Methylococcus capsulatus: one gene and its partners. The main gene of each other region encodes a partner of the protein of the gene in region 2 in a complex. Links are inferred from orthologs where the notes say so. Each region holds a gene or a part of one and is shown on either strand. Other genes may lie near its edges.

Region 1 (3,004 bases), 780 kb from region 2 along the record:
AGAGGGTGGAGACGACCCGGCTGCCGTCCAGCGGCGGAATAGGCAACAGATTCAGCACCATCAGCACACTGTTGATGGTAACCCCGGCCTTCCCCATCAAGCCGAGGGGCAGCGCCACATAATCCAGACTTTCTGGCAGCTCGGTGGCCAGCCGCAACAGGATCGCCCACCCCAGGGCCATCACCAGGTTGGCGCCGGGTCCGGCGACCGCCACCAACGCCATATCACGGCGCGGATGGCGCAGCCGCCCCCAGTCCACCGGCACCGGCTTGGCCCAACCGAAGATGAAGCCGCCGAAGGCCAGCAACAAACCTGGTACCAGGAGGGTGCCGACCGGATCGATGTGTCGCAGTGGGTTCAGCGAAAGCCGGCCAAGACTCTTGGCGGTGTTGTCGCCCAGCCTGCTGGCGGCCCAGCCATGCGCCACCTCATGGAGGGTGATCGCGAACAACACCGGCAACAGCCAGACACTGAAACGCTGAACCAAAGTAAGATCATCCATCGTGTGATCAGACCCGAAAGTGAAGAAGGGATGAGAAGTCTAGGTGCGCAGGAAGCCGATGCTGCCCCGGCCCTGGCGAACGATGACCGGGAGCTCGCCGGTCAGATCGACGATCGTGGTCTCCGCGAAGGGTACGACTCCCGCAGCGAGGATCAGTTCTACCCGCGATCCCACCCGCTCGCGGATGTCCTCGGGATCGGCGAGTCCTTCGGTCTCCCCGGGCAGGATCAGGGTCGAACTGAACAAGGGCTCGCCCAGTTCGGCCACCAGCAGTTGCGAAACCGCATTGTCGGGCAAGCGAATCCCAATGGTCTTGCGCTTGGGATGCTGGAGGCGACGCGGCACCTCGCGCGTGGCCTGCAGCAGAAAAGTGTAGGGCCCTGGTGTCAAAGTCTTGATCAGACGGAAAGCCTCGTTGTTGATCCGGGCGAAAGCCGATACCTGGGAAAGATCGTGGCAGATCAGCGTGAAGTTGTGTTCCGCATCCAGCTGGCGGATGGTGCGGATACGCTCCAGAGCGTCCTTGCGGTCCATCTGGCAGCCGAAGGCATAGGACGAATCGGTCGGATAGACGATCAGCCCCCCCTGGCGGACGATCTCCGCAGCCTGGCGGATCAGGCGCTGCTGCGGCGTGTGGGGATGCACCTCGAAATATTGTGCCATGCGGTTAGTGTACTACAGGAGCCGCGTCAGCCGATACGCGGCTTCCCGGTTCAAGGCTTCGGCTTTCTGGCGACATCGTCGCGGAGGTAAACCGGCAACGCCTGCTCCGCCGGTACGCATCCTCCCAGTGCATGGGTCCTGGCACCCAGGCGGACGACCGCCGCGGCACGGGGAAACCGCCCGCTCAAGACCGAGGCCAGGCGTCCGCCGGCCAGGCTGCTCAGGTCGGACTGGTAGGTGGCCCAGCCGCTGCCGATCGCGATGCCGGCAGCCCCCGGCGAAAAATCCGCTTGGCCCGGTGCCAGGACACGCTCCTGCCCCAACAATACGGGATAGCCTTCCGCGTCCCGGCGGTACACGGCGAAATAGACCTCGGCCATGCGCGCGTCGATGCACGGAAAAGCGTATTCGCAGCCCGTCTCGGTGATCGCCTCGTCCGCCAGGGCGGCCAGGGTGGAGACCGGAGCCACCGGGAGATCCAGCGCGAAGGCAATGCCTTGCGCCACGCCGGCGGCGATGCGGACGCCCGTGAACGAACCCGGCCCGCGCCCGAAAGCCACGGCATCCACCCCCCCGAGCGCGATGCCGGCTTCCGCGAGCAGCGATTCCAGCATGGGCAGGATCAGCCGGTTGTGCTCCCTGGGCGCCACCTGGTAGCGCTCCAGGACGGCGCCGTCAAGGTAGAGCGCGGCCGAGCAGGCTTCGGTCGCGGTTTCGATGGCGAGTAAGATCATGACTTCGATACTTTGACTTTACTGCGGTGACGGCCTGCCAGTGTAACCCACCGGAACGATCGGGTTGGAATCGACCTCACGACATCGCCAGGCGCCGCAGCCGCTATAATCACGGAAGTCGCGACAAGCCGAATCTCGATGGACGACGCTCAACTCCTCCGCTACAGCCGCCAGATCATGCTTCCCGAGGTCGACGCCGAAGGCCAGGACCGGCTGCTTGGCGCCAGCGCACTCATCATCGGTCTGGGCGGACTCGGCTCGCCGGCCGCCATGTATTTGGCCGCAGCCGGTGTAGGCAGGCTGGTCGTGAGCGATTTCGATACGGTCGATCTCTCCAACCTCCAGCGCCAGATTGCTTTCGACACCGCGGACATCGGCCGGGGCAAGGCCGAAGCCTGCACCGACCGGCTCCGGCGGATGAACCCCCAGGTGCGGATCGAGCCGATTGCCGAACGCCTTTCCGCGTCGGCCCTCGAAGCATGGGCGGGCGCGGTCGATGTGGTCCTGGACTGCTCCGATAACTTCGCCACCCGCTTTGCCGTCAACGCGGCCTGTGTCACGACCCGTACCCCCCTGGTATCGGGTGCCGCGATCCGCTTCGAGGGGCAACTCGCCGTATTCACGCCGGGCATTGGGGAAAGCCCGTGCTACAACTGCCTCTATCCCCAAGGCGGCGAACTGGACGCAAGCTGCGCCCGCAACGGCATCGTCGCGGCGCTGCCCGGGATCATTGGCAGCATGCAGGCCCTGGAAGCCATCAAACTGCTTTTGGGCCTTCCCAGCGTTCGCAACGACCGCCTCGTGGTGTTCGACGCGCTGCGGCTGGAATGGCATGAAGTCAGGCTGGGGCGGAATCCTTCCTGCCCGACCTGCGGCCGGCGGTGAACCGTAACGGAGTGCGTGGTCCATGAAACCCGGCACTCCGCGCCACGGCCGCGGCGCCGTCAGCAACGAGACTTCCCGTTTCTCCGCGACGACCCGGGAAGCGGTGGACGACGGCTGGTTTCCGGAAGAGCCCTTGATGCTGGCGACTGAAGTCGCCACCGAACACGCGCGTTCCATCATCACCCGCAACCAGTCGCCGGACATCCCTTTCGACCAATCG
Region 2 (3,077 bases):
CCGAAAGCATCCCGCAGTGCCGCGAGCGCCGAAGGAATATGCCTATCCCGGTCGATATTGCTGCCGATGCTGACGAAAACCTCAGGCATCGGCCGGCTTTTCTCCACGCTCGATCAGGACGCCGACATCGCTGGCGCCGCGAATGGCGCCGCGCTTGTTCAGAGTGACGCGCACCCAGGGAATCGAGAATTCGTTCAGCAGAATGGCCGCGACCTTCTCGGCCAAGGTTTCTACCAGAAAAAACTGGCTGTTCTCGACGAATTCGATGAGGCGCTTCGACACCGCCTTGTAGTCGAGCGCATGGGCAATGTCATCGGTCTCCGCCGCCCGGCGTATGTCGGTCGCCATTTCGAGATCTAACACCACGGTCTGCCGGATCTCCCGCTCCCAGTCGTAGATGCCTATGATCGTCTCGATCTGCAGGCCTCGCAGAAATATAATGTCCATTTCCGGCCTCTGTCGGTCGCGCGTTCAAGACGGCCATTCGTAACATAGAATTCAAATTCATGACAACTGCGGAGCACTCATGTTGGTCGAATGGCTGCTGATTCCCTTGGCCTATCTGCTCGGCTCGGTTTCGAGCGCGGTCATCATCAGCCGGACCCTGGGATTGCCCGATCCGCGCCAGGAGGGCTCGAAAAATCCAGGCGCCACCAACGTGCTGCGCCTGGGAGGCAGACGGGCCGCGATCCTGACCTTGCTGGGTGATGCTGCCAAGGGGCTGATTCCCTTGCTCGTCGCCAAAAGCATGGCGGTTTCCCCGCCGTTGCTGGCCGCGATCGGTTTCGCAGCGTTCGTCGGGCATCTCTACCCGGTGTTTTTCCAGTTCAAAGGCGGGAAAGGCGTGGCAACCGCCCTGGGCGTGCTGCTGGGATTCGCCTGGCCGGTGGGTATCATGGCGCTCCTCACCTGGATCGGCGTGGCTGCACTGTTCCGGTTCTCGTCCCTCGCCGCGCTGGCGGCAGCGGTGCTCGCCCCGGTCTACGTGTGGTTCTGGTTGGGCTCCGCCGAACTGGTGGTCGCGACGATGTTCATGTCCACCCTGCTCGTCTACCGCCACAAGGGCAACATCGAACGTCTGCTCAAGGGCGAAGAAGCTCGGCTCGGCGGCGCTAAACAGCCGTAAGCGTTTCCATCGCCCAACGCGCCTTCGCTTCAATCACGGACGGTTCGAACTGCCCCGCCAGAAGGCGCCGGCAACCGGCGAAGGCGATCATCGCCCCATTGTCGGTACAGAATTCCGGCCGCGGAAAATAAACCCGGCAGCGCTCGCTTTCGGCCATCGCATGGAGTTCCTTTCTCATGGCCTGATTGGCACTCACCCCCCCCGCGACGACCAGCCGCCCCAACCCGGTTTCCCGCAGCGCCCGACGGCATTTCAGCACCAGCGTATCGACGACGGCCGCCTGGAACGCGCAGGCGATGTCCGCCTTGTCCTGCGGCGTCCCCGGCAGTGCGGCAAGCACGTTCAACGCGTGAGTTTTGAGTCCACTGAAACTGAAATCGAGACCCGGCCTGTCCGTCATCGGACGGGGGAAATGGAACCGTTCGGCGCGTCCTTTCTCCGCGAGGCGGGCCAAAGCCGGCCCACCGGGATAGCCCAGCCCAAGAAGCTTTGCGGTTTTGTCGAAAGCCTCCCCGGCCGCATCGTCCAGCGACTCACCCAGCACATGGTAGGACCCGATGCCACGCACCTCGACCAGCAGGGTGTGTCCGCCGGACACGAGGAGAGCGACGAAAGGGAATTCGGGAGGCTCCGGTTCCAGCAGCGGCGCAAGCAGGTGGCCCTCCATGTGATGGACCGCGACGGCTGGGACGCCCCAGGCCCAGGCGAGGCTGCGGGCCACGGCGGCACCGACGAGGAGCGCCCCGATGAGGCCCGGTCCGGCCGTGTAGGCGATCCCGCCGATTGCGGCACGCTGGACTCCCGCAGTCGCCAGCACTTCGCGGACCAGCGGCAGGAGTTTGCGCAAATGGTCCCGCGATGCGATTTCCGGCACCACGCCCCCGTATGCCGCATGCTCGTCGACCTGGCTGTAAAGCTGGTGCGCCAGCAACCCCTTGCTCGAGTCATAAAGCGCAACGGCGGTTTCGTCACAGGAAGTTTCGATGCCTAAGACCAACACGGCTCTTTTTGCGTTACCCTGTGGTCCGGGTATAATGCGCCATTTATTCAAGAGGCGGCCGGACTCCGGCCATTTTTCCAAGAATCCATTTGAACTGTTTAGGATGCTACATGCCGTCGATTAAGATCCGCGAGAACGAACCTTTTGAAATTGCCATCCGCCGCTTCAAGCGCGCCTGCGAAAAGGCCGGCGTCCTGTCGGAAGTGCGCCGCCGCGAATATTACGAAAAGCCCACCGAGGAACGCAAACGCAAAGCGGCAGCAGCCATCAAACGGCATCTGAAAAAGCTCTCGCGCGAACGCTTTGCCCTGCAAAACCTGCGCAAGGGCCGCCCTCAGCAATAAACGGGTCAATCCGCAACGCACACATGGCTGAGCAAGACGCGAGTCTGAAAGAACGCCTGCAGAGTGACATGAAAGCGGCACTCAAGTCAGGTGAAAAAGAACGCCTGGGTACGATCCGCCTGATCCTCTCCGCCGTCAAGCAAAAGGAGGTCGACGAGCGCATCCTGCTCGACGATGCGCAAATCGTAATGGTGCTCGACAAGATGGCGAAGCAGCGGCGCGAATCCATCGCCCAGTACGAAGCCGCAGGTCGCAATGATCTTGCGGCCATCGAGCAGGCAGAACTTGCGATCATCCAGGCATACCTTCCTCAGGCCCTGAGCGAAGCAGAGGTCTCGGCCATACTGCAGGCTGCCATCGAGGAATCCGGCGCAAAAGGCATCGGCGACATGGGAAAGGTCATGGCCCTGGCCAAGCCGAAGCTGCAGGGACGGACCGACATGGCCGCAGCCAGCGCGCGGGTCAAATCACTGTTGAGCTGAGCTCGCGTTTCCCACCGATCGGGCAAGGACAAGCCGGTGGGAACCCCTCCCCCAATGGCCGGCCGACTCCCTCGCGAATTCATCGACGACCTCATAGCGCGCATCGATATCGTCGATCTCATCGA
Region 3 (3,150 bases), 1.6 Mb from region 2 along the record:
CTTCGAGGCACTGCGCCGGCGCTGGCCGGAGGCGAAGACTTTGTCGGTAGTATGCGGTCCCGGCAACAATGGCGGCGACGGCTATGTGATCGCTCGGCTGGCGCTGGCAGCGGGCTTCGACGTCCGCGCCTATCCTGTCGGCCCGGTCGAGCGACTGCGGGGAGATGCCGCAGCCGCGTTCGCGGAGTACCGGAACGCTGATGGACCGCTGCTGAACTTCATTCCACCCGGCTTCGAAGGCGCCGAGATCCTGGTCGACGCCCTGCTCGGCACCGGCCTGGACCGGGACGTGGCCGACGAATACGCTGCCGTCATCGACGCTGTCAACGATTTTCCCGGTACAGTGGTGGCCGTGGACATCCCCTCCGGACTCAACGCCGACACCGGGGCAGTGATGGGAAACGCGGTCTGTGCGGACCTGACGGTCAGCTTCATCGGCCTCAAACAGGGCCTGTTCACCGGCGCCGGCCCGGCGCACTGCGGCGAGATCGTCTTCGACGATCTGGACACGCCGCCGGAAATCCGTCTGGGACAAGCGCCTTCCTCACGCTTGCTGCGGAGCAATGACTTCGCCCTCCCGCCCCGGCGCCGGGATGCCCATAAAGGCCACTACGGGCATGTATTGGTGATCGGCGGAGAACGCGGTTACAGCGGCGCGGCACGGATGGCGGGCGAAGCGGCGGCACGGACCGGCTCGGGTCTGGTCAGCATCGCTACCCGGGCGTCTCACTCGCCCCTGCTGAACCTGGGCCGGCCGGAGCTGATGGTGCACGGCATCGAATCCGGCCGAGAGCTCGAGCCGCTGCTGCAGCGAGCATCGGTGCTGGCACTCGGTCCCGGCCTCGGGCAGAGCGAATGGGCGAAGGCGCTGTTCGACGCCGCGATCGCCTGCGGCAAACCGCTGGTGGTCGACGCCGACGCGCTGAATCTGCTGGCGGAGCACCCGCTCCAGTGCGACCGCTGGGTACTGACGCCGCATCCCGGCGAAGCCGCCCGCCTGCTCGGGCTTTCCGGCGCCGACATCCAGCGCGACCGCTTCGCCGCCGCGTCCGCCTTGCAGCGGCGCTACGGCGGCATCGCCGTGCTCAAGGGCGCCGGGACGCTGATCGCGGGACCGGATGGCGTCCCGCACGTGGCCCGCTGGGGCAATCCCGGCATGGCCAGCGGCGGCATGGGCGATGTGCTCACCGGGGTGATCGCGGGGCTTCTGGCGCAGCACGTGCCGCCCTTCGAAGCCGCCTGTCTGGGGGTACGGCTGCACGGCCAGGCCGGAGACCTGGCCGCCGCAGCCGGAGAGCGGGGTCTTCTTGCCGGCGACGTGATCGAGGCTTTGCGCACCTGCGTCAACCGATGATGCTATACCTTCCCGACGAGGAGGCGACGCTGGCCTTCGCCGCCCGCCTGCAGACGGCTCTGCCGCCCGGATATGTCGTGTTCCTCCACGGCAATCTGGGTGCCGGCAAGACCACCCTGGTGCGCGGCTATCTGCGCGCCTCCGGCTACCAGGGCACGGTGAAGAGCCCCACTTACACCCTGGTCGAGGAATACCCTCTGGGCGACCGCACCGTCTACCATTTCGACCTGTACCGCCTGAACGACCCGGAAGAACTCGAATGGATGGGCATCCGCGATTATTTCCGGCCGGACAGCCTGTGCTTCGTGGAATGGCCCGAAAAGGGCGAAGGCCTCCTGCCCTCGCCCGACCTGGAGGTATACCTGGAGCAGGAGAACACGGGAAGGCGGCTCCGAATCAGCCCGAATCCGTTCTGATCTCATCCGCTCCCTGCGCGTGATTAAAACCGCACCGCCGGGCCCTGCCGGAAACCCACGCATCCAGGCTGTATCGCCCGGCGCCGCCGAACAACAGCGGCAGGAGCATGGCGAGATACATCAGCGGCAGTTTGAAGTTGCCATGACCTTCATCGGTGATCGCATACCCTTGGGCCAAGTCCGAGAGGCTGGCCCAGTCTGAAGGCCAATGGACCGCGGCGATGGCGACGACGGTGAGGACGGCCAGGGCGAGGCTGAACAGCCGCGTCGCCACCCCCAGCGCCAAAGCGATGGCGCCGAGCAGTTCGAAACCGGTCGCCAGCCACCAGTTGACAGATGGCGGGAACAGATTGAAGGGAAATGGAAAGCTGAGATCGGCGAACCAGTTTTCCCCGTAAAGCTTCATCAACCCGGCCTCCCAGAACTCCCACGCGAGAAGCAGCCGGAGCAACAGCGGCGGCGCCCCCGAGGCTTGCGATTCCAGCCATCCCGACAACCACCGCAGCCTCGACGGCCCCAGAGGTTTCCGGTCTTCGCGCGATGCATCCGGGCGGCAAATTTCGAAGGATTCGTTCATGGCTGACCCCATTGGCATTGAACAAAAGGAGCGCGACGGGTACCCAGGATGGCCCCTTGCTCCCGCAATCGGACCAGAATGTCCATGCCGAACGCCATGAAGGCTTCCGGGTCGAGGAATTTCCAATCCGATGCCAGTTTCCGCAGCACAGTCCTACCGGACGAAGCGCCCGTCATCAGGCGCTCGACCAGTGCCGCCGCGGGCTCGTTGAGTTCGATGAAACGTACGGTGTAGGCCCGATCGCGGAAACCGAGCAGAGTTGCCGGCTCCTTCGATCCGCTGGGCCAAACCGGAGCTTCTGCAACGATCCGGTGGACCGGATAGGCGTAGCGCAGCAGCGCCATGGCAGGAGCGAATACAGGGAAGCCGTCCAGCAGGCTGCCATTCCCATCCAGCGGTTCGTCGGGAAGCCGATCTTTAGCGATGGCGAGATGGAGCTCCATCCATTCGAAATGAGCCAGCTCCGCCAGAAACGCCGGCTCCGGGGTCTCGTTCCATTCGTCCCGGAGGTAGGCCAGGAACTCGTCCGGAATCTGGCGGTACAGAGGCGAGAGGCAGTGATGCCCGGCGATGAACCTGCGGACCAGATCCTCCCAGCGCCGCGTTCCCAGCAGGGCGCGCGTGACGGGAAAGCAGCTCGCCAAGCTGTCTTCGATCTTGTTCCGCACCAGTTCCACGTAGATCCCGACACGCTCCACCGATACGCCGGCGGGCGGCGGGAAACGGGATGGGTCGCGAAGATGCCGGACGAATTCGCGCTGGTAGTCCTGAAAGACGAACAGGGACGTCTTCCCGGGAATCTG

The links.
Region 1: the proteins of tsaD (region 2) and tsaB are in contact, whole or in part, in a solved structure (PDB 4WQ4), measured with the Escherichia coli proteins. The link is inferred for Methylococcus capsulatus from one-to-one orthologs.
Region 3: the proteins of tsaD (region 2) and tsaE are in contact, whole or in part, in a crystal structure (PDB 6N9A), measured with the Thermotoga maritima proteins. The link is inferred for Methylococcus capsulatus from one-to-one orthologs. Residues at the interface, in WP_004082750.1 of Thermotoga maritima: Cys10, Asp11, Arg49, His50, Leu82, Gly84, Gly135, Gly136, Glu154, Thr155, Leu156, Asp157, Asp158, Ser159, Glu162, Asp165, Lys166, Arg169, Leu170, Tyr175, Lys213, Thr214, Leu217, Tyr218, Gln221, Arg222, Asn324; in WP_004082108.1 of Thermotoga maritima: Leu37, Gly38, Lys46, Lys57, Val59, Lys60, Ser61, Thr63, Phe64, Thr65, Leu66, Met67, Val69, Pro71, Tyr82, Arg83, Leu84, Asp86, Asp88, Phe89, Asp93, Ile128, Asp130, Glu131, Arg134.

What each region holds. Positions count from the first base shown.
Region 1 is NZ_CP104311.1:70,616-73,619, forward strand. The notes cover bases 58-2,911. They hold tsaB (tRNA (adenosine(37)-N6)-threonylcarbamoyltransferase complex dimerization subunit type 1 TsaB), read right to left. Parts: upstream 1,900-2,911; coding sequence 1,216-1,899; downstream 58-1,215. Other genes in these bases: N4J17_RS00360 (site-2 protease family protein), read right to left, coding at 58-502; N4J17_RS00365 (L-threonylcarbamoyladenylate synthase), read right to left, coding at 542-1,165; N4J17_RS00375 (HesA/MoeB/ThiF family protein), read left to right, coding at 2,038-2,784; N4J17_RS00380 (PA0069 family radical SAM protein), read left to right, coding at 2,807-2,911. In the rest of the region: more of N4J17_RS00360, read right to left, coding at 1-57; more of N4J17_RS00380, read left to right, coding at 2,912-3,004. UniProt on the Escherichia coli protein: Required for the formation of a threonylcarbamoyl group on adenosine at position 37 (t(6)A37) in tRNAs that read codons beginning with adenine.
Region 2 is NZ_CP104311.1:850,615-853,691, forward strand. Bases 120-3,046 are described here. They hold tsaD (tRNA (adenosine(37)-N6)-threonylcarbamoyltransferase complex transferase subunit TsaD), read right to left. Parts: upstream 2,127-3,046; coding sequence 1,113-2,126; downstream 120-1,112. Other genes in these bases: folB (dihydroneopterin aldolase), read right to left, coding at 120-447; plsY (glycerol-3-phosphate 1-O-acyltransferase PlsY), read left to right, coding at 527-1,126; rpsU (30S ribosomal protein S21), read left to right, coding at 2,237-2,470; N4J17_RS04075 (GatB/YqeY domain-containing protein), read left to right, coding at 2,494-2,952; dnaG (DNA primase), read left to right, coding at 3,007-3,046. Outside these bases: folK (2-amino-4-hydroxy-6-hydroxymethyldihydropteridine diphosphokinase), read right to left, coding at 1-89; more of folB, read right to left, coding at 82-119; more of dnaG, read left to right, coding at 3,047-3,077.
Region 3 is NZ_CP104311.1:2,466,672-2,469,821, reverse strand. Bases 61-3,060 are described here. They hold tsaE (tRNA (adenosine(37)-N6)-threonylcarbamoyltransferase complex ATPase subunit type 1 TsaE), read left to right. Parts: upstream 61-1,350; coding sequence 1,351-1,770; downstream 1,771-3,060. Other genes in these bases: N4J17_RS12155 (DNA-binding domain-containing protein), read right to left, coding at 2,344-3,060; N4J17_RS12160 (DoxX family protein), read right to left, coding at 1,751-2,347; N4J17_RS12170 (NAD(P)H-hydrate dehydratase), read left to right, coding at 61-1,354. In the rest of the region: more of N4J17_RS12170, read left to right, coding at 1-60; more of N4J17_RS12155, read right to left, coding at 3,061-3,150. UniProt on the Escherichia coli protein: Required for the formation of a threonylcarbamoyl group on adenosine at position 37 (t(6)A37) in tRNAs that read codons beginning with adenine.